DNA from 4 places in the Pseudotabrizicola sp. 4114 genome. Region 4 is predicted to be linked to each of the others. Evidence: riboswitches for the same ligand, from Rfam matches in the RefSeq annotation. Region 4 holds a riboswitch; each other region holds the start of a gene.
What was found. A riboswitch is a leader RNA that binds a small molecule or an ion and turns the genes downstream of it on or off. The one in region 4 is predicted to bind cobalamin.
Positions count from the first base shown of each region.

Region 1: it holds a riboswitch for cobalamin, as region 4 does, so the genes downstream of both, J2X53_RS20420 (ABC transporter substrate-binding protein) here and J2X53_RS07865 (aromatic ring-hydroxylating dioxygenase subunit alpha) in region 4, are expected to answer to the same signal.
Region 2: it holds a riboswitch for cobalamin, as region 4 does, so the genes downstream of both, bluB (5,6-dimethylbenzimidazole synthase) here and J2X53_RS07865 (aromatic ring-hydroxylating dioxygenase subunit alpha) in region 4, are expected to answer to the same signal.
Region 3: it holds a riboswitch for cobalamin, as region 4 does, so the genes downstream of both, J2X53_RS14605 (DUF1636 domain-containing protein) here and J2X53_RS07865 (aromatic ring-hydroxylating dioxygenase subunit alpha) in region 4, are expected to answer to the same signal.

Region 1 covers NZ_JAVDWP010000016.1:45,296-53,008, reverse strand. The annotation lists gene mobC (plasmid mobilization relaxosome protein MobC) at 400-786, shown strand; gene J2X53_RS20435 (relaxase/mobilization nuclease domain-containing protein) at 863-2,602, shown strand; partial or broken gene J2X53_RS20430 (IS5/IS1182 family transposase) at 2,734-2,835, shown strand; gene J2X53_RS20425 (transposase) at 2,839-3,114, shown strand; cobalamin riboswitch at 3,178-3,372, shown strand; gene J2X53_RS20420 (ABC transporter substrate-binding protein) at 3,543-4,553, shown strand; gene J2X53_RS20415 (iron ABC transporter permease) at 4,550-5,593, shown strand; gene J2X53_RS20410 (ABC transporter ATP-binding protein) at 5,590-6,360, shown strand; gene J2X53_RS20405 (pseudoazurin) at 6,360-6,776, shown strand; gene J2X53_RS20400 (class I SAM-dependent methyltransferase) at 6,773-7,540, shown strand; gene J2X53_RS20395 (ABC transporter substrate-binding protein) at 7,552-7,713, shown strand, end outside.
Region 2 covers NZ_JAVDWP010000006.1:30,774-38,486, reverse strand. The annotation lists gene J2X53_RS14665 (TRAP transporter substrate-binding protein) at 1-840, opposite strand, end outside; gene J2X53_RS14660 (TRAP transporter large permease subunit) at 901-2,244, opposite strand; gene J2X53_RS14655 (TRAP transporter small permease subunit) at 2,244-2,750, opposite strand; gene J2X53_RS14650 (N-formylglutamate amidohydrolase) at 2,754-3,521, opposite strand; gene J2X53_RS14645 (MurR/RpiR family transcriptional regulator) at 3,696-4,565, shown strand; gene J2X53_RS14640 (copper chaperone PCu(A)C) at 4,609-5,106, opposite strand; gene J2X53_RS14635 (hypothetical protein) at 5,179-5,544, opposite strand; cobalamin riboswitch at 5,720-5,907, shown strand; gene bluB (5,6-dimethylbenzimidazole synthase) at 5,967-6,656, shown strand; gene J2X53_RS14625 (propanediol utilization protein) at 6,653-7,519, shown strand; gene cobD (threonine-phosphate decarboxylase CobD) at 7,512-7,713, shown strand, end outside.
Region 3 covers NZ_JAVDWP010000006.1:22,256-29,968, reverse strand. The annotation lists gene J2X53_RS14615 (cobyric acid synthase) at 1-1,407, opposite strand, end outside; gene cobO (cob(I)yrinic acid a,c-diamide adenosyltransferase) at 1,684-2,325, opposite strand; cobalamin riboswitch at 2,372-2,612, shown strand; gene J2X53_RS14605 (DUF1636 domain-containing protein) at 2,698-3,054, shown strand; gene cobW (cobalamin biosynthesis protein CobW) at 3,056-4,090, shown strand; gene cobN (cobaltochelatase subunit CobN) at 4,100-7,336, shown strand; gene cobG (precorrin-3B synthase) at 7,336-7,713, shown strand, end outside.
Region 4 covers NZ_JAVDWP010000003.1:88,918-96,630, reverse strand. The annotation lists gene J2X53_RS07885 (PHB depolymerase family esterase) at 1-469, shown strand, start outside; gene J2X53_RS07880 (ATP-binding protein) at 591-2,477, opposite strand; gene J2X53_RS07875 (Hpt domain-containing protein) at 2,829-3,155, shown strand; gene J2X53_RS07870 (hypothetical protein) at 3,393-3,920, opposite strand; cobalamin riboswitch at 4,172-4,369, shown strand; gene J2X53_RS07865 (aromatic ring-hydroxylating dioxygenase subunit alpha) at 4,484-5,722, shown strand; gene J2X53_RS07860 (hybrid-cluster NAD(P)-dependent oxidoreductase) at 5,719-6,795, shown strand; gene J2X53_RS07855 (homocysteine S-methyltransferase family protein) at 6,970-7,713, shown strand, end outside.

The DNA.
Region 1 (7,713 bases), on a different contig from region 4:
AATAAAACAGAGCTTTAAGCCCACAATATGAGGGGAAAATCCACCTCTCGCGGCATGGCAAGGGGTGCAAATCCCTGTCTTGCCTTGTGCGTTCAGCGATCAGTGAAACGCATTGGGTGGCTCGGGATTAACCAAGGCCGCCACAATCTTCAAGTACAAAAGTCGCGCTTAGATTGTGCTTGAAAGGGAGGTGAAGGAGGGGGTAGGAAGAGTGGCAGGAAATGCGATGTGTCTACAATAATTCGATGGTTGGTTGCGATGGTAAAATCTCCTTCTGGTGACGTTCGATCCAAATCGAAGACAAAGCCGTCAAATGCGGTTCCGCCCAACTCTTTGCCATCAAGGCCGATCGGGGGCATCCGGCGCGGTCGCCCTACTGCAGATGGCTCCGGTCAGGTTGTGAGTTGCCGCCTGCCTGCCGAAGAACTGCATGCCTTCGACGCGCTCTGCACCCAACTTGGCGCGAAATCCCGCTCGGACGGGGTGCGCTCTATCGTGCGGATGGCCTCCGGTTTCCTCGAGTTCAGCCGGGAAGACAGCCCGCGTCTGGAGGAAATCCGCTATGAGTTGGGCAAGATCGGCACCAATGTGAACCAGATCGCCCTGGCTGCGAACCGGGGTCGTGCCCCGATGGTCAAGGCGCAGTGGGCGTCCGTGGATGAGTTGCGCCGGTCATTGCCGATGGTGGCGAAAGCGCTGAGCCAGGTCATCGCCGAACGCCGGCGGCAGGGTGTGGCGCTGTTCCGGAAGTTTGCGGAAAGCCAGGAGGGGGCACGCCATGGTTAAGTTTGGGTCGCGGCCCATCGGGCTGGCAGAGGCCGTTCTGGGCGAGATCAACTTCCTGCGGCCGCAGCAGGGTCGGGTGAAGGCGGGCAATTCGTCGTCCAAGCGGGGGTTCAGTTTCTCGACCCGGGCCAGCCAGCTGTGGCGGTTTTCGCTGGGCTCGAACGCGGCGGTGCTGAAGAAGATCGGCAAGGGTGGAACAGCGAACGCCAAGGAGCTGGCGGCGCAGATGAACTATCTGTTCTCAAAATCAGCCTCGATCTTCGGCAACGGGGTCGTGCTGGACGCTGACGCAAAGGGTCTGACCAAGGACGAGCGCAACGAGATCGTCGGTGACTGGGCGGAGGACTGGCGTGGCTCGCCGAAGAACGGTCATACCACTCATCTGCTGATGAGCTTACCGTCCCATGTCCGGCCAGAGAAGGCAAAGCTGATTGCCGAGGCCTGGGCCTTCGAGATGTTCCAGTCGGGTGAGCATCAGGACGATGTCTGGTCCTACGTTGCGGCCCTGCACACCGACAAGTCGCACCCGCATGTCCACATGGTGATCAACAACCGAGGCACAGTGAATGACAGCTGGTTCTTCATGGCCAAGGAGCATGTCTTCAATCTGGAGGTCATGAAGCAGCGGATGGTGGCGATTGCGGCCGAGGAGGGCGTGTTTTTGGATGCCACCTCGCGCGCCGAGCGCGGGTTGCTGACCTATGGCCCGTCCCGGGCAGAGATCGAGCGTGCGCGGGCTGAGGGGCGTGCGCCGGAAGAACGGCCGCGCGAGGGTAAGGCGCTGGAAGATGCCCTGGCCACGATGGCGCGCACGGCGGATGCGTTTCGGAGTCTCCAGCACCTAGCGGCGCTGACGGGTCTGCCAGAAATTGGCGAGAAGATCGCCAAAGCGGAAGAGGCGCTGCGAAGGGGTGGGGTGCTGCAGCCGTTTCCGGGTGATGTGGCCACAGCAGAGCGCGCTGATCTGGACCGGCATTTCAGCGGCTGGATGGCTGAGGCTGAAGGTAAGATCCGGAAGATGCCTGTCGCCGAGCGCAAGGACATGCGGGACGAGCTCTATGGCTATGCCATCGACGTCGCCAAGGGGTTGGGTGATGCCCGTGGCGTACAGCTCTTGCAGATGGTGCCGCAGACCAAACTCTATGCAACGGGTCTTGAGGGTGACCGCCTGACACAGGGCAGGGAGGCCATTGATCTGCAGCCAGGTGCCTCAGATCGGCTGAAAACGGACATCGTCGGCAAGGCAGTGGCCCTGGGTCTCAGCGGTGATCGCATGGCTGAGCGGCTGGAAACCGGTGCCGCCAATGCCTGGGAAGAACGCGATTGGGTGCGCAGTGACTTGGCAACCCTGTCCGGGAGGCGGCGTGCTGACTTAAGGAATCCGGATCAAAGCCGGAAGGTCGTCGATGATATCGAAGGGTTCTATGAAGCTGCGGCCAAGCTAATCGATCATGCCCGGGCGCATGAGGTCGTCCCTGAGAATGATCGGCTGCTGCGGGCCCTCGGGTCGATGGGCCGCATCATGCAGGCGGATGGAAAGGTAGAGTTCCGGGGCGATGCCCATGCTGAGCGGTTCGCTGATGAACTGCGTCAGCGGTATGGCAAAGAGGTTGTAGCGGAACTCGCCAGCGGTCGGACCGATGCGTTGGCTGTTGATTTCGAGGATGCGGATCAGCGGAAGTGGATCGCGCGTGCGGTTGTTTCGGCCGCGAAGTCACATGTGGCGTTTGGGTTGACCTTGCGAGAAGCGCGCAAAGCTGAGCGGCGGCTGGCATTGGAGCCTGTGAAATCAGAGGAGCGAGACTGGGAGCGTTGATCGACGAAGTGGGCGGTTTCCGGACGTTCTCCGCACGCGCAAACGCAACCTTGCCAGCATGTAGAAGCGGACATTTCGCCAGGATCACGCCGCCGGACCCGGCGCAACTTGAAAAGGGGTCAGATCACCGCCACCATATCCGAAGCCGCGTCGAAGCACAGATGAACCGCATCAAATCCTTCGGCGAGAGGATCATGTTGCGTGATCCCGATCGCCAGACCACCGAGGTTCACACCATCACCAGGGAACAGGTTGCCGCACTTACTGGATTGGCCTTGGTCGTGCATGCCAGCGGAACACTTCGCAGAAAACGGGCCATCACTGGAGATCCCCGTGCTCTGCGACATGTGATGTTCCAGACAGCCCCAGTCGCGGCACATCACAAAGCAAGCATGAAAACTTTCGCAGATCGCCTCCGCAAGGATGGAAATCCGCACACGGCCATCATCACCGCCGTCGCCAGAAAGCTCGTTATCATTGGGAACGCTCTGTGCAATAGCCGTCAGAAGTGAACCGCCCCGACGGCCGGAGAGATACAGCTTCTAAGCAAGGCGCTTGCAGCCCGTGGATTTTGGGCATATCGGTTTTGCGTCGGTTTCCGCAAGGAATCAAAAGGGAATCCGTCACCGGTTCTTCGGTGAAACGGAACTGCCCCCGCAACTGTAGGCGGCGAGCGTGCAGCGAAATACCACTGTGGCCAGTGCCATGGGAAGGTCGCTGTTCGTGATGACCCGTCAGTCAGGAGACCTGCCGACAGTGTCAGCAACGCGAACCGGGCGGGGTGTCCGGAGAGGTGTCGAATGAATAATTCCCAAAGGCGGCCTTTCGTGGCCGTCACAGCCAGAACACATGCGTCACGCCGGTCGGCTGTCGCGGCATTCAGCCCATGGGTCGGCAATCTTTCCCTGTCTCCGGTCGTAATATCCTTTGGAGACGACCCATGTTCAGACGATCCTTCACGGCAGCCGGAAGTGCTGTCCTCTGGCTAGCAGTTCCTGTGCATGCCGAAACGGCCTATCCCTTGACTCTGACCAATTGCGGGGTAGACGTGACCTTTGAGGCCGCGCCGGAAAGCGTGGTGACTGTCGGACAGGCCGCAACGGAAATCCTGTATTCCCTTGGGCTTGGCGACAAGGTTCAGGGAACATCCGTTTGGTTTACGGATGTCCTGCCGGAATTCGAGGTGTTGAACGCCGGTATCGAGCGAATCGCCGACAATGACCCGAGTTTTGAAAGCGTGGTGGCCAAGCGCCCCGGGCTGGTGGCCGTGCAGTATGAATGGCATGTCGGGGCGCAGGGCATTGTCGCCACGCGCGAACAGTTCGCGGATCTCGGTATCCCGACATATACGCTGCCTGCCGATTGCATTGGCAAGGACAACACTGCCGGGTCCGATGGCACCCGGCTTGAACAGTATGAGATGGACAGCCTCTATCAGGGGATCACGGAGCTTGCGCAGATTTTCGATGTCGGGGATCGCGGGGACGCGCTGGTTGCTGACCTGAGGGCGCGCGAGGCGGCCGCCATTGAGAAAGCGCAAGCGCTGACTCTGGGCAACGCGACCGCAGTATTCTGGTTCTCGTCTGCAGAAATGGACATTGATCCCTATGTCGCGGGGCAGGGTGGCGCGCCAGCCAATATGATGCAGGCACTTGGCCTTGAAAATGTGGTCAGCAGCGATGAGGAATGGCCCGTCGTAAGCTGGGAAACCATCTCGCGGGCCAACCCCACTATCATCGTGGCCGCCCGGATGGAGCGTCGCCGTTTCGAGGCGGATGATATCGATAAAAAGCTGGAATTCCTGCGCAGTGATCCGGTCGTCAGCCTGATGGATGCGGTCACGAAGGACCGGGTTGTCATTCTTGATGCGCATAGCATGGACCCGTCGATCCGCAACATAGCGGCGCTGGAAACACTGGCCGACGCTTTGGCAGAGTCTGACCTGAAATGACGGTCGAGACCGCTCCCGTCCGTTCCACCCTGCGTCCGGTTGCGTTCTGGGGGCTGTCGGGAGTGGCCGTTCTTCTGGTGGCGATCGTTGCCGGTGTGGTTATTGGCGAGACGCCGCTGCCATTGGCCACGGTTGGTGCCGTCGTGATGAACAATCTGTTGAGCGCAGAGTTCATCGTCGATCCGATCGATGCGGGCATTGTCTGGAGCTACCGCTTGCCGCGCACCCTGATAGCTGCGGCTTGCGGAGCCGGGCTTGCGCTTTCGGGGGTCGTGCTTCAGGCTTTGGTGCGCAATGCGCTGGCCGATCCCTATCTTCTGGGCGTCTCGGCGGGGGCCGGAACCGGTGCTGTCGCGGTCACCATCCTAGGCCTCGGCGGTGGTGCCATCGGCATATCCGCCGGGGCGTTTGGCGGGGCAACGCTGGCCTTTGCGCTTGTTGCGGCGCTGGCGCGCGCGGCGGGTGGCGGATCGGCGCAGCTGGTGCTGGCGGGCATTGCCGGATCACAACTGTTCAATGCGCTGACTGCTTTTTTCATCGCGAAATCTGCCAATGCGGAACAGGCACGCGGCATCATGTTTTGGCTTCTGGGCAACCTGTCCGGTGTGCGGTGGCCGGATGTCTGGCTTGCCACCCCCGCTGTGGGGTTTGGGTTTCTGGCCTGCCTGTGGTTCACCCGCGCGATGGATGCCTTTTCATTCGGCGCGTCTTCGGCGGCTTCGCTGGGAATTTCGGTGCGTCAGGTGCAGATCGTGTTGATCGGTGCCGTCACGCTGATGACCGCCACGATGGTCAGCCTTGTCGGCTCTATCGGCTTCGTCGGGCTGGTGATACCGCATGCAATGCGATTTGTGGTCGGGTCACGGCATGGCCGTTTGGTCCCGGCTTCGGCACTGGCAGGGGCCTTGTTCCTGATCGCCGCCGATATCGTCTCCCGTATCTTGATAGCCGGGCAGGTGGTGCCCATCGGTGTCGTGACCGCGCTGGTGGGTGCGCCCGGCTTTGCAATGATCCTGATCCGGAACCGGAGGCGGCTTTGAAACTTGAAGCAGTTGCCTTGGGGTGGGGAGCGGGCGGGCGCCAGATCGTCAGTGCTGTGACACTTGCCATCCGGCCCGGCGAAACATTTGGCCTTGTCGGCCCGAACGGCTCGGGCAAGTCCACGTTGCTGCGTCTGATGGCAGGCCTGATTCCGCGCGCCCAAGGCTCGGTGCTGCTGGATGGCCAGCCGATCACGGCGTTCACCCGGCGGGACGTGGCGCAACGGATCGCCTTAGTCGAACAAATGGCCGACACGTCTGAAGCCCTGAGCGTCCGGGATGCGGTCGAGCTTGGCCGCACGCCCTGGCTTTCGGCACTCGCGCCTTTTGGCGCGGCAGATACGGCGATCGTGGATCAAGCCCTGTGTGCTGTCGGCATGCGCGATATGGCGGATCACGCATGGTCAACGCTGTCAGGCGGTGAGCGCCAGCGTGTGCATATTGCCCGCGCGCTGGCGCAGCGGCCGCGCCTGATGATGCTGGATGAGCCGACGAACCATCTGGACATTCATCATCAGCTTTCCCTGTTGCGCCTGATCAGCCGCCTTCCCGTCACTGTGGTGATGGCCCTGCATGACCTGAATCAGGCCATGGCCTGCGACCGTCTGGGCGTGATGCAGGCGGGTGAACTGGTCGCCTGCGGCCCCCCGCAGCAGGTTCTGACACCGGAACGGATGGCTGCCATTTTCCGCGTCCGCGCAACACTGCTCCGCGATCCCGCTGACGATACGACGATTTTCCGTTTTCACAATCTGGAGGAGTCCTGATGAAGCATGCAGCCTTTTTTCTCGGCTGGCTGGCCGTCAGCCCCGTGTTTGCCGAAACGCACAAGGTCAGGATGTATTCGCGAAACGAACATGGGCCTATGATCTATGAACCCGAGTTCCTGAGCATCGAACCGGGCGACAGCGTGCGGTTCATTCCGACGCAGTCCGGGCATAATGCCGAAACGATTGCCAGCATGATCCCTGCAGGCGCGGCCCCCTTCAGAAGCAGGATCAACGAAGATTTCACCGTCACCCTGACGGAGCCCGGCCTCTATGGCATCAAATGCACCCCGCATTACGCCATGGGAATGGTGATGGTGATCGAGGTTGGCAAAGCGGCTGCACTCACGCTGCCCGAGGATCTGCCAAAACGCGCCCGTGACCGGTTCGAGGCAATCCTGAAAGCAGCACCGTGACAGCAAATCATCATCTGGTCGAAGACATCCGTGACTACTGGTCGCGGCGGGCGCAGACCTTTGATCTGGCCTTCGGTCATCATATCCCGCCGGGGCCAGAGGCCGCTGCATGGGCGGCACCGATGTCACATCTGGGGACCGCGCCTGCGCGTGTGCTGGAACTGGCCTGCGGAACGGGAGAGGTGACGCAGCTTGTTCATGGTCTTGGCCATGAGGTGACAGCGCTGGATTTTTCGGAAGCAATGCTGGCTGTGGCGCGGGCAAAGCATGCGGGCAAACCGCGCCTTCGCTTCATCCTGGCCGATGCCCAGAACACGATGGAGCCGGAGGCGGCTTATGATGCAATCCTATGCCGCCATCTGGTCTGGACCTTGACCGACCCTCAAGCCGCGTTTGCCGAATGGCTCCGGATTCTGCGTCCCGGCGGGCGGTTGCTGGTCTTTGATGGCGACTGGACACGGCCGCGTCCCTCCGGTCACTGGGCTGCGTGGATTCTGGCCCGGTGGGAGCAGATCGCGCCCGACCCGTATTACGATGGTGCCATGAGCCTGCGCCATGCCGACATCATGCGCCGGTTGCCGTTCTCGCAAGGTCTCACCTTTGCCCGGCTTGCGCCCATGCTGCAGCATGGAGGCTTTGCAGATGTCCGGGAGATCCCGCACGACCCCATCGCCAGGGCCCAACGGGTCAACCAGGGGTGGCGCAACCGCCTGCGCACAAGGGTCTACCGTCGCTTCATCCTCAGCGCGCAGAAACCACATTGAAGGGAGTATCCATGAAAATCTGTGCAATTCTCGCAGCCCTGCTGCTGTCACCTTTTCTGAAGCCCGTCGCTGCACAGGCCGAGCCGACGGTCTACCCGCTTTCGATCGGGAATTGCGGCAGAACGCTTGTCTTTGAAGAACCTCCGGAAAAGGTGGTTTCCCTGGGGCAGGCG
Region 2 (7,713 bases), on a different contig from region 4:
CCAGTGCTGGCGGTAGTAATGCGACTGCTCGAAACAGGTGGCGAGCATTTCCTGCAGATGCGGCGGCAGGGCGTCCCATTTCTCCATGTTGGCGAAGAAGTGGCCGATCCAGGCGCCCGAGATGTTGTTGGTCAGGAAGTAGTTGGTCACGTTCGACCAGCCCACGGTATAGACCTCGGTGATGCCCGACCATGCGATGCCATCCAGCTCACCGGTCTGAACCGCGACTTCGATGTCTTCCCATGGCAGCGTGACCGGCACCACGCCGAACTGGGTCAGGAAGCGGCCGGCGGTCGGGAAGGTAAAGATGCGCTTGCCTTGCAGGTCGGCCAGAGAGTTGATCGGATCTTTGGTGGCAAAGTGACACGGATCCCAGGCCCCGGCCGAGATGTGCTTGACCCCGACCTTGGCGTATTCCTCTTCCCAGATCGCCTTGAGCCCGTATTTGTTGAACAGCGCGGGCACGTCGAGGCTGTAGCGCAGCGCCATCGGGAAGTAGCCGCCGAACACGGTGACTTCGGTAGGTGAGGCCATCGAGTCGTCATCGGATTGCACGCAGTCAATCGTGCCGCGCTGCATCGCCTGAAACAGCTCGCCCGTTGGCACCAGCTGATCGGCGTAAAACAGTTCAATCTCCATCTGACCCGCCGCCATCCGGTTAAAGGCGTCGATGGCGGGTTTCACCACCTCTTCGCCCAGAGCGGCCCCGGCATAGGTCTGCATGCGCCATTTGATCACCTCTTGCGCGCGGGTCACGGCAGGCGTGGCAAGCGTGGCGGCCCCGGCCCCGACGGCGAGGGTCGCGGTTTTGGTCAGAAAGGAACGTCTGGATGTTGTCATCAGGGATACCTCTTGTTGGTGAATGGGCGGGCGCGGTGTGGCCGCGCCTCAATTCAGGTCTCAGTTTCGGTAGATCAGGTGCGGCAGCCAAAGCGCGATCTGCGGAAAGGCCATGATCAGGCCGAGCGTCACGATCATCACCCCGACAAAAGGCGTCACCGAGCGATAAATATCGCCCATCGTGATCTCTTTCGGCGCAAAGGCCCGCATCAGGAACAGGTTGTAGCCAAAAGGCGGCGTCAGATAGGCGATCTGACAGGTGATGGTATAAAGCACCCCATACCAGATCAGCACGTCTTCGCGCGGCAGGCCAAGGTCCAGCGTGGCCACCAGCGGCACGTACAAGGGCGCCACGATGACCAGCATGGCGGTGTCATCCAGAAACATCCCCATCAGCAGGAACGACAGCTGCATCAGGATCAGGATGGTCCACGGCCCCATGTGCAGCCGGTCGACGAACAGCGCCTCGACCGCCTTGACCGCACCAAGCCCGTCAAACACCGCGCCAAACGACAGCGCAGCCAGGATCACCCACATGAACATGCAGGTGATGCCAAGCGTGCTGCGGGTCGCCACTTCGAACACCTTGCGGGTAAAGGTGCCCTTGATCACCGCGCCGAAGACCGTGGCCGCCACCCCGATCACGCTGCTTTCCACCAGGCTGGTCCAGCCATAAATGAACGGCAGCATCATCGCGCCGAAGATGATGAAGGGCAACAACCCGGCCCGCAGGCTGTGCAGCTTGTCAGCCAGGGTGATCTGCGCCCGCTCCTCGACGCTCAGCTCCGGCCCCAGATGCGGCTGAAACCGGCAACGCAGGGTGATATACAGAATGAACATCGACGCCATCAGCAGCCCCGGCATCAGCCCCGCCAGCCACAGCTCTGACACCGGCGCGCGGGCGATCATGGCGTAGAGCACCAGCACGACCGAGGGCGGGATCAGGATGCCAAGGCTCGACCCGGCCTGAATGACGCCCGTCACCATGCGCTTGTCATAGCCGCGCTTGAGCAGTTCCGGCAAAGCGATGGTCGATCCGATCGCCATGCCCGCCACCGACAGCCCGTTCATCGCCGAAATCAAAACCATCAGCAGGATGGTGCCCACCGCCAACCCGCCCCGCACCCGCCCGAACCACATGTGGAACATGCGGTACAGATCATCGGCCAGCCGTGTTTCCGACATCACATAGCCCATGAACACGAACATCGGCAGCGACAGCAGCGGATACCATTTCATCAGCTTCATGGTGGCGGAAAAGCCCATCTGCTCGCCGCCTTGCCCCCACAGCGCCATCGCCGACACCACGGCGACAAAGCCGATGATGCCGAACACCCGTTGCCCGCTCATCATCATCAACAGCATGGTCGAAAACATCAGGGCCGCGATCATCTCATAGGGCATCAGATGGTTTCCCCACGGATGGTGGCCACGTCACGGATCAATGCGGCAAGCGCTTGCAGCAGCATCAGAAAAAAGCCAGTGCACAGGATGACCTTGATCGGCCACAGATAGGGCCGCCAGGCGGTCGGGCTGCGTTCGTTGTATTGTAGCGAATACAGCGTGGAATCGACCGCACCCCACAGCATGACGCCAAGATAGAAGATCAGCGCCAACACAGTGATGGCATCCCACCACGCCTGCCGCACCGGGCTTTGCTGGGCATAGAACAGATCCATCCGCACATGGCTGCCCATCTGCATGGCATAGGGTCCGCCCAGCACGAAATACGCCACCATTATAAACTGCGCCATTTCCAGCGTCCACAGTGACGGCGCACCGGACGCTTTGCTGATGGTCGACCACATCAGGATGCCCATCAGCACGAACAGCAGATACATCGCCATCCGTCCCACGCCGTAATTCAGCCGGTCGACCAGACGCACAAAACCTGTGGCAACGCGCGGCATCGCCTAACCCTCCGCCAGTGTGGCAAGTGCCTGCTGCAGCACCGGGGCCAGACGGTCGGCCATCGCCGCAGCCTGTTCGGGCGTAGCAATCAGGTCATTGCGGATTTCCAGCATCGCATTGGCCAACCCGTAAGGCGTGGCCTGCAAGCGCAGGGTGTGGGTAACGCCATCGGCGGCGGAATAGGGTTCGTTCAGCGCGCAGGCCAGATCGGTTCCGGCCTGTGCTGCCGCCAGAATGGCCCGCGCCAGCCGGTCATCGGCATCGTGGATCACGCCAAACTCCACCGCGCGGGGCTGGCCATGATAAACGGGTGTAAAGGAATGGATGGTGATCACCACCGTCGCCCGCCCCAAGGCCAGACGGCGCACAATCTCGGCATGCAGCGCAGTGTGAAACGGCAGATACAGCGATTCTGCCCGGTGCAGACGGTCCTGCGGCGTCAGGTCCAGATTGCCGGGAATATCATGCAGCTCGGACCGCGCCGCCATGGCGTCGGGGCGGTCGGGGCCACGGTTCAGATCATAGATCAACCGGCTGGCGGGGGCGTGCACCAAGGCGGCATCCAGCCGCTGCGCCAGCGCGCGCGACAGCGCCAGCGCGCCCGGGTCCCACGCGACATGGGCGCATTGCTGCGCCTCTGTCAGCCCCAGATTGCCCCAAGGGTCGGGAAAAGCATTGCTCGCATGTTCGCAGACCAGCAGAATGGCACCAGCGGCGTCGCGGTTTTCGACGGTGGCGGCAAAATCTGTCTGGGTGGAATGCAGGCTCATCGGTGACTCGGCCCCCTCGCAATGGCGCTAGGGTTCCTGATCCGACACGGTTCTGTCAAGATTTTTTCTTCTGCACAATTTCTGTTACAATAGTTTCGGAAACTTGGCAGAGTGGTTTGCAATCAGCCCTTTGCCCCGCGAAATCAGGGCACCACCGGCAGGAAAGGCGTGGATATGGATCTTCCCCCCGGCGTCGAAGACAGGATGCGCGCCGCGCTGCCCGACCTGACCCGGGCCGAGCGGCAGGTGGCAACCCATATCCTGCGGCATTATCCGGTCGCGGCACTTGGCTCGATCACCGCTCTGGCACGGGCGGCAGAGGTCTCGACCCCGACGGTGGTGCGCCTGTGCCAGAAACTGGGCTATCGCGGCTACCCCGATTACCAGTCCGCCCTGCGCGGCGAGGTGGGGGCGATGCTGGAATCGCCCTTGGTCAAGCATGACCGCTGGGCAGGTGGCGTGCCTGACACCCATATCCTCAACCGCTTTGCCGATGCGGTGGTGGCCAATCTGCAGGCCACGCTCAGCCAGATCGACCATGCGGTGTTTGATGAGGTGGTGGCGCTGCTGGCCGATCCGTCGCGGCGGATCTTTGCGATGGGCGGCCGCATCACCCATGCCCATGCCGATTATCTGGTCTCGCTGATGAAGGTGGTCCGGCCCGAGGTGACGCTGCTGTCGGACATGTCGAACACCTGGCCCCCGGCTCTGCTGGATATGAAGGCAGGCGATGTGCTGGTGGCGTTTGATATCAGGCGCTATGAAAACTCGGTGCTGCAACTGGTAGAGCTGGCGGTGGAACAGGGGGCCGAGGTGGTGGTGATCACCGACCGCTGGGTCAGCCCCGCCGCCGCCCACGCCCGCCACACGCTGACCTGCCATATCGAAGCACCTTCGGCCTGGGACTCGACCGTGTCGATCCTCGTGCTGGTCGAAACGCTGCTGGCAAGTGTGCAAAGCCGGACCTGGGGAGAGACCGAAGGCCGGATGAAACGGCTGGAAACGCTGTACGACCGCTCGCGGTTTTTCCGGCGCTATCGCTAGGAAACCCGTGGCGCGCGAACGCCACGGGCCTTTGTTTCAGGCCTCAGTGCCCCATGGCGGAATGGTCAGCACCATCCGACGGATCGACGCTGAACTCCACCTCGACGCGGCCAGCCTGTTCAAAGATCAGGGTGGCGGGCACCATCTGCCCCTCAGTCATCGGCTCGGTCAGGCCCATCAGCATGATGTGCATGCCGCCGCGTTCCAAGAGCACCGTCTCGCCCGCCGGAATGTCGATGGCATCCACATGCATCATGCGCGCAACGCCATCGGCGCTGTGTTCGGTGGTGTGCAGTTCGGAATGCTGGACCGAAGGCATCTCGATGCCGATCAGCCGGTCAGCGGTTGTGCCCTCATTGGCGATGCCCATATAGCCCGCAGCCGATTTTGCCGAAGCGGCAGGTGCCAGGATATTGGGGTGAATGATCTCAAGATCACCCACGGTCACGCCATGGGCCTGTGCGCTGGTTGCCAGCGCAAGTGCGGCACAAAAGGCCAGAAGCGGGGTTTTGACGCGGTTCAGAGAAGACGAAAGATACATTACGATTGCCTTTTGGCTTGAGCACGGCGCGCGGCCGGCTGTCAGGACTGGATGGATTTCAGACAGACAGGTTCAGGCCAGCGGCGGGGCACGCGGCGCGCGGGCGGGGTCGTGAACGGCAGGCACAGTCTGGCGCGCACGCGGGGCAAAAACGGCGGCAATGATCTGCATATCCGCATCGCGGATCACGCAAGGGCTGGCCGGGATCAGCGCCGGGCCGGTGACTGTGCAGGCGAGGCAGGACAGCGGCGCCGCTGCATCGCCGGACCCCGATGATCCGCACAGATCGGCCATTGCAAAACCGGACAGCAAGAATGCCTCGATCGTCGCATCCTGCTGCATCGGCGCACGATGGCCAAAGCCAGCGACGCCAAGGGCAGTCGCCAGAAGCGCAACCAAAGCCACGCCACGCAGCCATATGATCAGAGACAGGACCATAAGGCGCGGAATGCCGCAAATCGCGCGGCAAAGCAACGGGTCACTCTGTCACTCCGGCTTGATCCAAGGGTTCCCAACGCACCAGCCCGCAGGCTGCTGAGGCCGCGCAGTGGCTCAGGCAAGCCTGTCCCGGTCATACGCACAACCAACCCCATTGTGAACCAGCGGCTGAGCCGCTAGGCATCAGGTGTCTGGTGCTCGATGCGATTGCCGTCGGGATAATCGGGAACGCGGTGAGACTCCGCGACGTGCCCAACGCTGTAAGGTGGACGGGGCCGCAACAGCCACTGGTCCGACTGACCGGGAAGGCGCGGCACCGGGTGAAACCAAGTCAGAAGACCGGCCAGACGAAACCGGGGTGCCCGATGGTCAGCGGGGGCCTTGTTTCTGATGACAGGGGTTTTGTCGTGACGAAAGACCAGATGCAGCCGCAACCCGTTCAGGCATTTTCACCCACCGAGCGTGATGCCGTCTACCGCGCCATCTTTACCCGCCGCGATGTCCGCAGCCAGTTTACGCCGCGCGCCGTTGATGAGGATGTCCTGCTCCGCCTGCTGACCGCAGCGCATCATGCGCCTTCGGTCGGGTTCATGCAGCCGTGGAATTTCATCGTGATCCGCAGCGCAGAGGTGAAAGCCGAAATCCATGATGCGTTTGAGCGGGCCAATGCCGAAGCGGCCGGAATGTTCAGTGCAGACCGTCAACCTCTGTATTCCACGCTGAAATTGCAGGGCATCCGTGAGGCCCCGGTGAACATCTGCATCACCTGTGACCGCACCCGCGGCGGGCAGGTGGTGCTGGGGCGGACCCATAACCGCGATATGGATCTGTACTCGACCGTCTGTGCCGCGCAGAATCTGTGGCTTGCGGCCCGTGCCGAAGGCATTGGCGTCGGCTGGGTCAGCATTTTTCATGACAGTGATCTGCGCCGGATTCTGAACCTGCCCGATCCGGTCGTGCCGGTGGCGTACCTTTGCCTCGGCCATGTTGATGCGCTGTATTCCGAACCCGAATTGCAGGTCAAAGGCTGGCAAAACCGGTTGGATCTGGCCGATCTGGTGTTTCAGGACCGCTGGCCGGAGGCTTTGGCACAGGATGATCACCGGCCATGAACTCTGCCTTTGCCGACCGCCGTTCTGGGGGCATCCTGCGACAAGCCTGCCACTTCGGCGAATGGCTCCAAGGCCGGATGGGCGCGCAGGGGCCCGTTGTTCTGGTCACCTTGCGCCCTGATGGCATGTTTTTGCGGGCCGGGCGCCGGGCCTGTTCTGGCCTGACTGTCAAAACGCCCCATGCGCCCGCAGGCTTTCCCGTGCCACCTCCGGTGCTGCGCCGGTTTTTGTCAGCGCTGGGCCTGCCCCTGACCGGCGCCTATCACCTGCATCCGGCCTTTCCGCCGGGGCTTGGCACCGGGGCCAGCACGGCGGCGCTGGTCGCCATCGCCCGGCTGGCCGGGTTTTGCGGACCGCCCGCCCTGCTGGCACGCGCCTGTGTTGCTGCCGAAGGGGCCAGCGACCCCCTGATGTTCGGCCACCCCGACCGGCTGATCTGGTCCTCCCGCGAGGGCAGAGTGCTGGCGCAAGGGCCAGCCCTGCCCCGCGCGCATCTTCTGGGCGGCTTCTTTGGCCCGCCGCTGCCGACCCGCGCCACGGACAGCGCATATGACGATGTCAGCGATCTGGTGACAGCATGGCAGCGCGGCGCGGCGCTTGCCGGTTTCGCCGCCATTGCCACGGAAAGTGCCGCCCGTTGCCTGACCCGTCGCGGCCCGCCCGATGACCCGACCGCACAACTTGCCAAAGACCTTGGCGCTCTGGGCTGGTCGGCGTCGCATTCCGGTGCCGCCCGCGCGCTGATTTTTGCGCCGGGTCAGGTTCCCAGCCATGCTGTCGCCCAGATGCGCGAGGCGGGATTGCGCAACGTGCAGCCGCTGTTTACCGGGGATGTGCAGCAAGGGGTGGGCAAGCATGCGTGATCACGGCGGAAACCTCGACGCGGCCATGGCGCGGTATGGCGGGCAGGACTGGATTGATCTGTCGACCGGCATCAACCGCCGCCCCTATCCGCTGCCCGCCATTCCCGACATCGCGTGGACAGCGCTGCCGACGCAGACCGCCAAGGCCCGGCTGATCGAAGCGGCGCGGTTGGCATGGCATGTCGCCGCGCCGA
Region 3 (7,713 bases), on a different contig from region 4:
GGCCTCGACATGATCGGCCAGCGCATCCAGCGCATCCTCTACCACCCCGGCATGGGAGCGCAGGGGCGCGGCTATGCCAAGTTCGGCCAGATAGGCCGCACGAAAGCTGTCAGAGCTGAACAACCCGTGCAGATAGCTTCCCGCCACCTGCCCGCCCACGCTGACCGCCCCCTCAGCCCGTTCCTCGACATGGGCAAAGGGCCGGGCGCAATCGGGGCCAGAGGTCCGGCCGATGTGGATCTCATACCCGTCAACCGTCAACGCGCTCGCGGCATGCACCGCCTGCACCCGTGCCAGCCGTTTGTCAGGGGTCATGACGGTAGAGACATCGAGCAGACCCAGCCCCTCGGTGCTGCCCGCCGGCCCCTCGATGCCCTGCGGGTCGGCAATCTCATGGCCCAGCATCTGATAGCCGCCACAGATCCCCAACACATGCCCGCCCCGGCGGACATGCGCCTTCAGGTCAATATCCCAGCCCTGCGCCCGCAGAAACGCCAGATCGCCGCGTGTCGATTTCGAGCCGGGGATGATCACCAGACGCGCCTCGGCCGGGATCGGCTGACCGGGCCGGACCATGACCAGCCGCACCGATGGTTCAGATTTCAGCGGGTCCAGATCATCAAAGTTGGCGATGCGCGACAGGGTCAGACAGGCAATGGTCACGCCGCTGCCCGACGGCTCTGACCGGATGTCCAGCGCATCCTCGGCAGGCAGCAGATGCGCCTTGTCGAACCACGGCAGCACGCCAAAACCGGGCCATCCGGTGCGGGCCGCGATCAAGGCATAGCCATCATCAAACAGCCGGGGGTCGCCACGGAACTTGTTGATCAGAAATCCCGCGACCATGGCGTTATCGGCGGGGTCCATCACCGCTTGCGTGCCGATGATCTGCGCGATCACCCCGCCCCGGTCGATATCGCCGGTCAGCACCACCGGCACATTTGCGGCGCGGGCAAAGCCCATGTTGGCAATGTCGCCCGCCCGCAGATTGACCTCTGCCGGGCTGCCCGCCCCCTCGACGATCACCAGATCATGTGCGGCCCGCAGCCGGTGGAAGCTGTCCAGCACCGACACCATCAGCTTTGGTTTGAGGTCGGCATAGTCGCGTGCCCGCACCGTCGCCACCCGCCGCCCCTGAACGATGACCTGCGCGCCGACATCGGTTTCGGGCTTGAGCAACACCGGGTTCATATCCGTCACCGGCTCCAGCCCGCAGGCCTGCGCCTGCAATGCCTGTGCCCGGCCGATCTCGCCGCCATCGACCGTGACCGCGGCGTTGTTCGACATGTTCTGTGGCTTGAAAGGGGCCACCGAAAGCCCCCTGCGCCGCGCCGCCCGGCACAAGCCGGCCACCAGCATCGACTTGCCGACATTGGAGCCGCAGCCCTGTATCATCAGCGCTGTCATCTTATCTTTCACCCCCAGCGCCACGTCGCCTGCGGGAGCCTCCGGCGGGGATATTTAATGCCAAGATAAAAGCATGCGCAGGACCAGACATCAGCAGCCGCGCCCCGGACCGCTTGCACGACCGGGACGCGGCGCCTTTACCTTGGGCGGCCATCGGGATCCCTCCCTGTTCCGCTCCCCCAGAGTCGCTGGCAAAGGTTAAGGAACGATTGCTTTTGTCCTGGCAGGAATATTTCAGCGGCAGAGCCCCGGCAGATGCCGCGCAGAGCACGCTCATCAGAACTCAACCCCGGGCTGCCCCTTGATACCAGAGCGGAACGGATGCTTGATCAGCGTCATTTCCGTTACCAGATCCGCCGCTTCGATCAGCGTCTCTTTGGCATTGCGCCCGGTCAGGCACACATGGGTCAGCGGCGGCTTTTCGTCGCGCAGAAAGGCAAGCACCTCGTCGATATCCAGGTAGTCGTAGCGCAGGGCGATATTGATTTCGTCCAGCAGCACAAAGCGGATGTCAGGGTTGCGGATCAGGTCTTTTGCCTTTTCCCAGCCCTTGCGTGCCGCCGCAATGTCGCGGGCCTTGTCCTGGGTTTCCCAGGTAAAGCCTTCGCCCATCGCATGAAACTGGCACAAATGCGGGAAATGCCCTTCGATCATGCGGCGCTCGCCGGTATCCCAGGCGCCCTTGATGAACTGGACCACAGCGCAGGGCATCTCGTGCGCGATACAGCGCAGGATCATGCCGAAACCAGACGAGGATTTACCCTTGCCCGCCCCGGTATGAACGATGATCAGGCCCTTTTCGCCTTCTTTCCCGCTCATCATCCGGTCGCGGGCGGCCTTTTTCTTGGCCATCTTGGATGCGTGGCGGGCAAGCTCTGCGTCTGTGTTTTCTGCATCCGGGTCGTTTACGTCCGTCATCGTGCCGGTCCTTTTCCTTGACACCGCCCCCCGCTGTGGCAAAGGAGTCGGAAGACTAAGCGCTGGTGCCTGTCCTACGGCAGGCCAAGAGGGAATGCGACAGGTTTTGCGGTCCACCGGGCCACCAAGCCAAAGCGCAGCCGCCCCCGCGACCGTGACCGGAAAGGTCTGTTCATGCCACTGGCCATCAGGCTGGGAAGGCGAACAGAGCGCCGGACCCCGACGCCATCTGGCACAGGGTCCGATATCCGCAAGCCGGGAGACCTGCCAGCGCCTGAACTGAAACACGGACGGGGTGTGCCGTGACCTTCGGAATGGGGCCCTCTGCCCTTGCCGTCGGCCATTCCCCGTTTGTCTGACCAAGAGGGTTGTATGACCGCTGTCTTACACATCTGCATGACCTGCCGGGCCGGGCAGCCGGTGCCCGAGGGCGAGGTCTGCCCCGGTGCCCGCTTGTTCACCGCCATCCGCTCTGCCGACATTCCTGACGGGGTGGCGGTCCGTCCGGTAGAGTGCCTGTCCGCCTGCGACCACGGGTGCGGCATCGCGCTGAGCAAACCGGGCAGCTGGTCTTACGTCTATGGGCGGATGACTGAGGCGGATGTGCCGGAAATCCTGCGCGGTGCCGCACTGTATGCGGCCACACCTGACGGTCTGGTGCCCTGGCGCGACCGGCCCGTGATCTTCCGCAAGCAAAGCCTTGCCCGTCTTCCCCCCCTGGAGAGCTGAAATGACCAACCTGACCAAAGTTCCCGTCACCGTCATCACCGGCTTTCTTGGCGCGGGAAAGACCACGCTGATCCGGCATCTGATGCAGAACCCGCAGGGCAAGCGGCTGGCCATTCTGGTCAACGAATTCGGAACCGTGGGCGTCGATGGCGACATCCTGAAATCCTGCGCCGACGAAAGCTGCCCGGTCGAGAACATCGTCGAGCTGGCGAATGGCTGCATCTGCTGCACCGTGGCCGATGATTTCATCCCGACGATCGAGGCACTGATGGCCCTGCCACAGCCGCCCGACCATATTCTGATCGAAACCTCTGGTCTGGCGCTGCCAAAACCGTTGCTCAAGGCGTTTGACTGGCCCGCGATCCGGTCACGGATCACGGTTGATGGCGTCATCGCGCTGGCCGATGCCGAAGCGGTTGCGGCAGGCCGGTTTGCGCCCGATGTGGCCGCGGTAGATGCCCAGCGCCTGGCCGATGATGCGGTTGACCATGAAACCCCGCTGTCAGAGGTGTTTGAGGATCAGATCGCCTGTGCCGATGTCGTGTTGCTGTCCAAGGCCGATCTGGCCGGGGAAGCCGGGCTCGCCAGGGCCCGCGCGATGATCGAGGCAGAGGCCCCGCGCCGCCTGCCGATTCTGGCGATGACCGATGGTGTCATCGACCCCCGCGTGATCCTGGGCCTGAACGCGGCCGCCGAAGATGATCTTGCCGCCCGTCCCAGCCATCACGATGGCCATGACGATCACGAGCATGATGATTTTGCCTCGGTCGTGATTGATCTGCCAGAGATCACCGATCCGGATGATCTGGTCGCCCGCATCCAGCGCCTTGCACGCGAGCAGCATATCCTGCGGATCAAGGGCTATGTCGCGGTTCAGGGCAAGCCGATGCGCCTGCTGGTGCAGGCGGTGGGCGAGCGGGTGCGCCAGCAGTTTGACCGCCCATGGGGCACCGAGCCGCGCCGGTCGCGGCTGGTGGTCATTGCCGAACACCATGACATCGACGAAACTGCACTCCTCAGCGTATTGAGGGGCTGAAACCGCATCATGCATGTCGTTTTCCGCGAGACCCATGGTCTGGATCAGACCGAAGCCCCTTTTGATCCGGGTCAGGACCCGGCAGAGCTGGTGGTGCTGTCGTTTTCCGACAGCGACCTTGGGGCCTTTGCGGCAGGCTGGCACCGCGCGGCAGGGGCGCTGCCCTCGCTGCGCTTGCAGAACATTGTTGCGCTGAAACATCCGGTCTCGGTCGATACCTATGTCGAGCAGACCCTTGCCGGGGCCAAGGCCATTCTGATCCGCCTGATCGGCGGCGAGGCGTATTGGCCCTATGGCATTGCGTCGGTGCAGGATCTGGCCCGGCGGCACGGGATTGCGCTGGCGATCCTGCCCGCTGACGGGCGGCCCGATCCGGCGCTGGATGCGGCGTCAACCTTGCCGGTCTCGACCCTGCGCCGGTTGCAGGCGCTGTGTGACGCCGGGGGCGCGGTGGCGGCGCAGGCGGCTCTGGCGCAGCTTTGCCTTGCGGCCGGGCTCTATGCCGGTCCGGTGCCGGGCGACAAGCGGGTGCCGGATTTCGGGTTCTATGACCCCGGGCGCGGGGTGATCGCTGCCCCGCCAGAGGGGCCGCTGGTGCTGGTCAGCCTGTATCGCAGCTATCTGACCGCTGCCGATACCGCCCCGGTTGATGCGCTGATCCTCGCGTTGCGTCAGGCCGGGTTCGCAGCATGCGGCGTGTTTGCGCCGTCGCTCAAGGCCCCCGGTTTGGCTGATTGGCTGCGACCCCGGCTCAGCGCTGCTCCGCCGGTTGCCATCGTCAACGCCACAGCCTTTTCAGCGCGGGCCGAGGATGGCTCCACGCCGTTTGACGGCATGGACTGCCCGGTGTTTCAGGTGGCGCTGTCGACGGCCCGCAAGCGCGACTGGCGCGGGTCGGACCGGGGGTTGTCGCCCGCCGATCTGGCGATGCATGTGGTACTGCCCGAGGTCGATGGCCGGCTGTTTGCCGGGGTGGTCTCGTTCAAGTCGCCGGGGCAACGTGACCCGGATCTGCAGTTCTCGCGGTTTGCGCACCGGGCCGACCCCGAGCAGGTCGCGCGGGTGGTGGCGCGGGTGCAGGCGTGGCACCGGCTGTCTGTCACCGCAGCGGCGGACCGGGCTTTGGCAGTGGTCCTGTCCACCTACCCCGGTCGCCCGCATCAGATGGCGCATGCGGTCGGGCTGGATGCCCTCGCCTCGACCGAGGCGCTTTTGGCTGACCTTGCCGCTGAGGGGTACGACGCCCCGACACGTGACGCGCTGAGCGACGGCCTGATGCAAACCCGGCTGGCGTGGCCTCTCGCGGACTACCTTACTGCCCTCGACACGCTGACGCCTGACCTGCGCGCTTCGCTTTACGCAGCATGGGGCCAGCCCGAGGATGACCCGGCTTTTGCCAATGCAACCTTTCAGTTTGCCGCCCTGCGCCGGGGCAAGATCCTGATCGCCTTGCAGCCAGAACGGGGCGAGGTTGGCGCACGCGATGCGCACTATCACGATCTGTCGCGCACTCCGCGTCATGGCTATGTCGCGTTCTACCTCTGGCTCCGGTCACTGGGTCTGCATGCGATGGTGCATATGGGCGCGCATGGCACGCTGGAATGGCTGCCCGGCAAATCCGTCGCCCTGTCCGGCGATTGCTGGCCCGAGGCGCTGACCGGGGCCTTGCCGGTGATCTACCCGTTCATCGTCAACGATCCGGGTGAGGCAGCACAGGCAAAACGCCGGATCGGCGCTGTCACCATCGGCCATCTGCCGCCGCCGCTGGCGCCATCTTCCGTGCCACAGACGATGCACCGGCTGGAACGGCTGCTGGATGAATACTCCACCGCCGATGGGCTTGACCCCGGCCGCCGTGACCGCCTGATCACCGACATCCGCACCGAAGCCCGCTCCACCGGGGTCGAGGATGACCTTGGCCTGCCTGCCAGCGCAAGCATGGCCGAGGCGATCACACGGATCGACCGTTTTGTCTGCGACATCAAGGAAAGCCAGTATGGTCAGGGGCTGCACACCTTTGGCCGGGGCGCGTACGGCGATGACGAGCGCACCGGGCTGATGACCGCACTTGCGGGTCGTCGTGTCGCGCCCGGCCCCTCCGGCTCGCCCGCGCGGGGGCGCAGCGATGTGCTGCCGACCGGGCGCAATCTGTTCTCCGTCGATCCGCGCGCCGTGCCCACCCGGTCTGCCCATGCGCAGGGGGTAAAGCTGGCCGAAGAGCTGTTGCGCAAGCATTTGCAGGATCACGGCGACTGGCCGCGTGGTCTGGTGGTCGACCTGTGGGGCAGCGCCACCATGCGCACGGCGGGCGAGGAATTTGCGATGGCGCTGCATCTGGCCGGGCTGGCCCCGGTCTGGGATGCGGGCTCTGGCCGGGTGTCGGGGGTCGAGGTGGTGCCGCTGGCCCTGCTGGCCCGCCCGCGTATCAGCGTCACCTTACGCGTCTCGGGCCTGTTCCGCGACGTGTTTCCGGGGCTGGCCGCGCTGTTTGAAACCGGGGCCGCAGCCTTGGCCGCCCGCGACGAGGCGGCAGAGGACAATCCCTACCGCGACCCGTCGGCGCGGGTGTTCGGCCCGCGTCCGGGGCAATATGGCCTTGGGATGGGCGTGGCGATGGATGATTTCACCGATCAGGCCCGCGCGGCGGCGGGCGAGGCGTGGCTGGCATCCTCGTCCTGGGCGATTGGCGCGGATGGCATCAGCCGCGATGACCGCGCCGGGCTGGAGGCGCGGCTGCGCGCGGCCGATGCCTTTGTCCATGCGCAGGACCTGCCGGAAAGTGACCTGCTGCTGGCCGCCGATTACGCCGCACACGAGGCCGGGTTTGCCGCCGCGATGGCGCGGTTGGGCGCAGAACGCCCTGCTCTCTATCATCTGGATGCCACGCAGCCCGACCGCCCGCGCGCCCGCAGCCTGACCGAGGAAATCGCCCGAGTGGTGCGCGCCCGTGCCGCCAATCCCGACTGGGCGGACGGGATGATGGCGCATGGCTTTCGGGGTGCTGCGGAAATTACGGCGACGCTGGACCATATGGCCGCCTTTGCCCATCTGGCCGGGGTGGTGCCGCCACATCTGTTCGACCTGTATCACGAGGCGACACTGGGCCGCGACGATGTGGTGGCCTTTATGGCGCAGGCAAATCCGGGTGCGTTGGCCGCGCTGCAGGATCTGTTCCGCCGTCTGAACGAAGCGGGGCTATGGATCACACGGCGCAACTCCATCGCCGCGGCCATGGGGGATCTGTGATGGCCGGCGCGGGGTTCGTGGTGCAAGGCTGGTGCCCCGGCGCGCTGCGCCCGATGATGTCGGGCGACGGGCTGGTGGTGCGGGTGCGCCCCGATGCCGGGCGGCTGAGCAAGATGCAGGCGGCGGGCATTGCAGCGGCGGCACAGGCGCATGGCAACGGGGTGATTGATCTGTCAGGCCGGGGCAATGTGCAACTGCGCGGCGTGACAGAGGCCAGCCACCCGGCCCTGATCGCCGATCTGCGCGCGCTTGGCCTGATCGACGCCGATGCCGCACAAGAGGCGCAGCGCAACCTGCTGGTCACGCCGTTTGCCGATGCTGCGACCGAGGCACTGGCGCAGACCCTTGCTGCGGCACTCGGCGATATGCCAATTCTG
Region 4 (7,713 bases):
CGCGGCAGCGGCGATCATGGGGGCGGCCTATCCTGACCTGATCGCAGCGGCCGGTGTGCATTCGGGCCTGCCGGTCGGCGGCGCGCAGGATGTGATGTCAGCGCTGTCGGCGATGCGCAACGGCGCGGCGGGCAAGGCGCAGACCGGATCGGTGCCGGTGATCGTGTTTCACGGGCTGGCCGACAGCACCGTGCATCCTGACAACGGGGCCGCAGTGATTGCGCAGACGGTGCAGGCCCGGCCCGGATTGAAGCAGGTTCGGAACTCCGGCACGTCAGGGCGGGGCCGCAGCTATCGCCACATCCGCCACGACGACAAACAGGGGCGCAGCATCGCCGAGCATTGGCAGATCGAAGGGGCGGGCCATGCCTGGTCCGGCGGGCAACCGGATGGCAGCTATACCGACCCCGAAGGCCCCGATGCGTCGCGCGAAATGCTGCGGTTCTTTGCCCAGCACCGGCTGTCTTGAGACGGGCTGTCTTGACCCGGGCGGGCCTGACATGGGCAGACGTTGCACGGGCGGACCAGTCAGGGGCAGGGTCTGGCATGGGCAAGGTTCTGGCGACAGCAGGTCGCCAGAACAAAAGCCGTCAGCTTCCGGAAGCCGCAGCAAGGGTCACTGCACTCTGGTCCCCGCCTGCAGCAAGAGCACCGGGCGGGACCGCGCGCATGCACTGCGCGGCAAGGCTGGCCTCCAGCACAGCGCGCAGGGCCTCCAAGCGGATGGGCTTGGGCAAATGCGCGTCAAACCCGGCGCTCAGATACTGGGCCAGATCCAGGGCAAGCGCATTCGCCGTGGCCGCAGCCGCATAGGCAGGCGGGCGCAGCTGATCATTTTCGATCAGGCGCAGACGGTGCAGGGTTTCGATGCCGGAAAAACCCGGCATCGAAATGTCCAGCAGATAGACATCAAACGGCTGATGTTCGGCAATGGCGATGGCCGTGTGGCCGTCTTCTGCAACATGCGGCTCGATCCCCAGCTGTTGCAGCATCGCGCGCAGCACCATCAGATTGCCCTTGCTGTCATCGGCGCACAGCACGGTCAATGTCGAGACATCCACCGTCGGCAGCGGCTGCACCTCAACCAGCGCAGGCCGAGCCGGTTCAGAGCGCGACAGTGGCAGCACGATGGTAAACCGCGTCCCCTTTCCGAACTGGCTTTGCACCTGAATGGTGCCGCCCATCGCTGTCACCAGCCGGTGCACAATCGCCATTCCCAGCCCGGTGCCGCCAAAACGGCGGGTAATGCCTTCGTCTGCCTGACTGAATTCCTTGAACATCAGGGCGATCTGCGCCTCTGTCATGCCGATGCCGGTGTCCACGACCAACAGCTGCAACTGATCCGTGCCACTGGCAGACACCCGGACACTGCCGGCTTCAGTGAATTTGACCGCGTTTCCGACCACATTTTGCAGGATCTGGTCAATCCGGTGCGCATCGCCCAGCCAGAAGGCCCCGGCCTCGGGGTGCATATCCACCTCCAGCGCCAGCCTGCGGTCCTGACATTTTGCGCCGTGCGTGGCGATGATCCGGTGCAACAAGGCGTTGATGTCAAAGGGACGCTGTTCCAGCGTGACGGCATTTGCCTCCAGCTTCGAGACATCCAGAATATCGTTGAGAATGCGGATCAGCAGATCGCCGGACTGCTGGATATGACCGATCAACTCGCGCGCCTCGGGTTGCCGGACCATGCCGTGCAACACATCGGCCAGACCAAGAACGGAATTCAGCGGTGTGCGGATTTCATGGCTCATATGCGCCAGAAACCGCGCCCGCGATTCCGCCAGATCCTGTGCCCGCTGGCGTTCCAGTGTCAGTGACCTGTTCAGCCGGGCGGCGCGCAGGGCGATCAGGCCAAAACACCATTGCAAGGCGGAATAAGCCAGAACAAAGGCGATCAGCGCTGTCGCCGTGACCAGAACCGAGGTCGGTACGCCCGATGCGGCCAGCACAAGCCGCAGCGCATAGCCAACGGCGATCACAAAAAACGGAAAGCAGACCAGCAGCCGCAGCTCCCGCTCATAGGGGCGTGACAAACGCAGGATGATCACCCCCATCGTCGCAGTCACCAGCCCGTTGATGACCGACGTGCTGACAAAGAGCAGCGGCAGGCGGGTTCCGCTCAGGACAAAGGCCCATTGCAGCCCAATGATCGCCGAGCAGATCACAGCAAAGACGCCGTAGGGCGGTCGCGCCTTCAATCCCTGATGCATGGCAAAAAAGCCGAACAGGATGCCCAGATGCGCCCCTGCGATGATAATGCAGACGCTGAGCCAGAACGGCAGATCATGATGGAACAGCAGCGTGATCGACGCCACCAGAAACCCGACATTTGAGCCGCAAAGCCAGGTGTTGGCGCGTTTCAGATCAACATCCAGAGTGCGGTTGCGGCGCTCGATCAAGCCGATCAACAGCGAGAACAGCGCCATTGTCGCGGCAATCAGGACAACGACGCTGATTTCAATGGTGACGGTCAATCTGGTTCCCTTGTGGTAAATAAAGGCGCGGTCCGGCGGACCTGACGTAGCGGTAGCGGCATTCAGAAGGCGCTGTCAAACCCCCTGCACACACACCACAACCAGTATATTCACAAGATATGATATGAACACAGGATCAGACAGGAGCGCAACACAAGAAATGAGCGGAGTCGCACTCACCTGCAGCACGCGGCCTGTGACGGGTCAGGCCCGGTTCAAAAGATCGGCCTGACCCGCACGACAGCGGGTTGTTGTCCTCTGGACTGCATGTCAGAACGTACTAGCTCAGGTCTGAAAGACTGGGATGGCATCGACCCATAAGGTGGGAAAAGCCAGAGGAATGATGGTAAGATGATTGACTGGGACCGCGTGGCCGAACTGAAGCAGACCATCGGCGCCACCGCCTTCGGCCAAGTCGTGATCCTGTTTCTGGACGAGGCAGATCAGTCCGTCGCGGGGCTTGGCGCTGCGTCAACAGCCCAAGAGATGCAGTCAGCCTTTCATGCCCTCAAGGGCACCGCCCTGACATTGGGGTTTACCGAGCTGTCAGAGATTGCCCGGCTTTGTGAAAGCCGAGCCGAAGCGGGCGAAAGTGATCTGCCGCTGGCCGAGGTTCAGGCCATCTACACCCGGTCGCGCGCAGCCTTTGTGCAGCACCTGCCAACTTTGACGACTTAGGCGATTGCAAGACCCGGCCGCGCGCCTCCGCCACTTGTCCGAAGCGCCCCCGCAAGCACCACCCGCAACGTGCCTCCGGCGGGAGTATTTAACAAGCAGCAATGGGCAGGGGTCGTCCTTTGATTTGCTGCTTGCCAAATACTCCCGCCGGAGGCGCAGGTTTCCGCGCACGATCCGGTATCATCACAAGATCAGACCGGGCAAAAGCACCCTGACATCCCCTGACATTTCCGGGTCTTATCGCCCCCCTGCCCCACGCTCAGCGGCTGGCGGCAAGGTGGCATCGGCCGTCAACGGGGCAAGACTTGCCAGATCGGCGGCGGCGTCCAGCAGGGCGGCAACCGGGCGGGCATCGCACAGGAATAGCGCATAGGTCATTGCACGGCCCGTGGCTCCCCGGCGGCTGTGATGCAGAATGCTGAGCAGATGCAGCTCGTTCTCGGTCACCACTGCGGCACAGCCAGCGCAGAACGGGTTGGCATAGCGGAAATTTTCGCTGCGCGACATCGCCATGGTCTGCACGAAAGCCGTCAACCCCGCCAATAGAATGCCGCCCCGGTGGCAGCCGAACAGGGTGTGGGCCACCATCACAGTGTCTGGCGCATAGCGGGGCCGGGTTTTGCTCATACCGGCGAAAATCAACCGCATCACCTCCAGCGCGCGGATCTCGAAATTGTCAAAGCCGGAACCTGCAAGCAGCCGCTCACGCGGGCCGGGCTGGCCGCAGGGTCTGACATGGTTCGTTGCACCCCGGAACGCGGACATGGGATCACCTTTTGGCTGGACCGCGCGGCGTGAGGGAAAGAGGAAAGGCACCACGCGGTCCGGTTTGAAACGCTGCCTGTCCGTGCCCGGGTCTGTGCCCGGATCTTCCGGTGGGTGATAATTACTTACTAAATCTATCAGGATAGTCAAGCACCTTCCTGAATGCACCAGGAGCCGGGCGCAACCTGCAGCTGCGCGTCGGAAATTGATGATGCAAAGTCGCCGCTGCTATGCGGCATTTCCGGCCCTGTTGTATGGTGGTTGAGCAAGGTGCCGCTGGCGACAGCGGAGAATTGGGAAGCCGGTGCAATTCCGGCGCTGCCCCCGCAACGGTAAAGGGAGTGTGGCGTGACATAGACCACTGGGGGCCCGCCCTTGGGAAGGTGTCGCGTCCGGGCTGCAAGGCCTGCTCTTCAGCCCGGAAACCAGCCCTGCACCGAAGACGCACACCGCGGCAGGCGGTGGGCATCAGGGCCGGCCTTGCGCCACCCTGCCGCCCGTCCCTGCCGCATATCACTATCCACCGTTCTCATGCGGGGAGGCATGGGGCAAGCGAGGTCAAGATGCTCAGCCAAGGCGACACATACGCGCAGATCCGGTCGCGGAAACCGGATTTCTCTTTGTCGCGGGAGCTTTATGCCGATCCGGGCGTCTATCAGACCGATCTGGAGGCGATCTGGTACAAGGAATGGATCTTTGCCGTTCCGGCCTGCGAACTGGCCAAGCCCGGAGCCTATGCGACGATGCAGATCGGGGCCTATCCGGTGGTGGTGATCCGGGGCAAGGACATGCGCATCCGCGCCTTTCACAACGTCTGCCGCCATCGCGGGCAGCGGCTGTGCGCCAAGGTGTCGGGCTCGACCACCAATCTGGTCTGCCCCTATCACCAATGGACCTATGATCTGGAGGGCAAGCTGATCTTTGCCCGCGACATGGGCGCGGATTTCAACCCGCAGGCCTTTGGCCTGAAAAAGGTGCATTGCGTCGATCTGGGTGGGGTCATCTATATCTGTCTGGCCGATGTGCCGCCGCCGATCGCCGATCTGGCCAGGACCGCGATGACCTATCTGGCGCCGTCGGGCCTTGGCGACGCCAAGGTGGCCTTCACGTCGAGCATCATCGAAAACGGCAACTGGAAGCTGGTGATCGAGAACAACCGCGAATGCTATCACTGTGGCGGCTCGCACCCGTCGTTGTGCCGCACCTTTTCGGACAATCCCAAGATCGGCGCGATGGACGGGCCGCATTCGGCCAGCCCGGAGATTCTGGAGCATTGGGATCGCTGCGAAGCGGCAGGCCTGCCATCGCGCTTTGTTCACCATCCGGCGTTCCAATGGCGGCTGGCGCGGATTCCGCTGCTGAACCATGCCGAAAGCTATACGATGAGCACAAAGGCGGCGGTGGCCCGGCGCATGGGGACGATGCCGTTCAACGATGCGGGCAGCCTGCTGATGTATCACTACCCCAACACCTGGAACCACTTCCTCGGCGATCACGCCATCACCTTCTGCGTGCTGCCGGTGAGTGCGACGCAAACCGAGGTGACGACGACCTGGCTGGTCCACAAGGACGCGGTTGAGGGCGTTGATTACGATCTGAAGACACTGACCGAAGTCTGGCTCGCCACCAATGACGAGGATCGTCAGGTGGTCGAGGAAAACCAGAAGGGTATTCTGTCCCCGGCCTATGAACCCGGCCCCTATTCGCCGATTCAGGAAGAAGGCGTGATCCAGTTCACCGACTGGTATTGCACCGTGATGGCTGACCGGTTGGCACCACAACCGGCGCAGGCGGCGGAATGATGGAAACCAAGATCAACTGGTCGGGCAAGCCCTGGCGCGATTCCGAGCCGCTGGAATGCGCGATGGTGGTGCCCGATGTGGCCGACACCGCCAGCTTTACCTTTCGCGCGCCGTCGGGCGCGTGGTTCGATTATCAGCCCGGTCAGTTCATCACGCTGGATCTGCCGGTGCCGGGCGGGAATGTGCAGCGCACCTATACCATTTCGTCCTCGCCCTCGCGGCCGCTGTCGATTTCGGTCACCGTCAAGGCGCAGCCCGACAGCATCGGCACGCGATGGATGCTGGAAAATCTGAAACCCGGGGTGCGGATCAAGGCCTTCGGGCCCAGCGGGATTTTCAGCTTTCACCGGCATCCGGCACAGAAGTACCTGTTCATCTCGGCGGGGTCGGGCATAACCCCGATGATGTCGATGACGACCTGGGCCTGGGATTCGGGCGCGATGCCGGACATCACCTTTGTCCATGCGGCGCGGCGTCCGTCCGAGATCATCTTTCGCGAACGGCTGGAGCAGTTTGCCAACCGGGTGCCGGGGCTGAAGCTGCGGTTCACGGTTGACGAGCCGGATCCGTTCCGCGCCTGGTCGGGCTATCAGGGGCGACTGAGCCAGATCATGCTGGGGCTGATGGCCCCGGATTATCTGGAGCGCGAGGTGTTCTGCTGCGGGCCGGAGCCGTTCATGCAGGGCGTGCGCGAGATGCTGGTCTCGCTTGGCTACAACATGGACCAGTACCATCAGGAAAGCTTTGGCGCGCCGGCGCGGACGCTGGCCGAAGTGCCGGTGCATGACGATGTGGTGCCCGATGCGGGCACCAGCGCCTCGATCCGGTTTGCGGCCTCGGGCGTCACAGCAGCCTGTTCGGAAACCGATACCGTGCTGTCGGTGGCCAAGCAGTCGGGGCTGAACATCCCGTCGGGCTGCACCTTTGGCCTGTGTGGCACCTGCAAGATCCGCAAGCTCTCGGGCGATGTGCATATGGTGCATAACGGCGGCATTTCGGAAGACGAGGTTGCCGAAGGATATATTCTCGCCTGCTGCTCGGTTCCGATTGGCGATGTGAGTGTGGATGTCTGAGAAAGGGGCCTGATTCTAGAGCTGCGGTCTTGCGGGGCCGCAGCTTCATTGGTGAAGGGTCGGCGCGCCCGAACTTGCGTGTAATTCATAATTTTCATTAGAACTATGAATTTCCGTCATGATTAAAGATGCTGTAAGGTCTCGCTTTCCTGACATTGGAAGTGACCCTGCCCCATGCTTGACCACAGCCCCCGCCTTTCGCAGCTGGCCACTCTGGCCCGAGAACGCATTCTGATCCTTGACGGCGCGATGGGGACGCAGATCCAGACTCTGGGGCTGTCCGAAGAGGATTATGGCGGCCATGGCTCGGGTCACGTCTGCCGTCACCATTCCGAGCATCCGCAAAAGGGCAACAATGACCTGTTGATCCTGACCCAACCGGAGGCGATCGAGGAGATCCATTTCCGCTATGCCATGGCAGGGGCCGATATTGTCGAGACCAACACATTTTCCGCCACCACCATCGCGCAGGCCGATTACGGCATGGAAAACGCGGTGCATGATCTGAACGCGCAAGGTGCGCGCATCGTGCGCCGCGCGCTGGACCGGGCGACGGCGATTGACGGGCGGCCGCGCTTTGTGGCCGGGGCCATCGGGCCGACCAACCGCACCGCCAGTCTGAGCCCGGATGTGAATGATCCGGGCTACCGCGCGGTCACGTTCGATGACCTGCGCATCGCCTATGGCCAGCAGGTGCGCGGGCTGGTGGCGGGCGGCGCCGATCTGATCCTGATCGAGACGATCTTTGACACGCTGAACGCCAAGGCCGCGATTTTCGCCTGCTTTGAGGTGTTTGCCGAAACCGGCCATCGCCTGCCCCTGATGATTTCGGGCACCATCACCGATGCCTCTGGCCGCACGCTCTCGGGCCAGACGCCGACCGCGTTCTGGCATTCGGTGGCCCATGCCCGGCCCTTT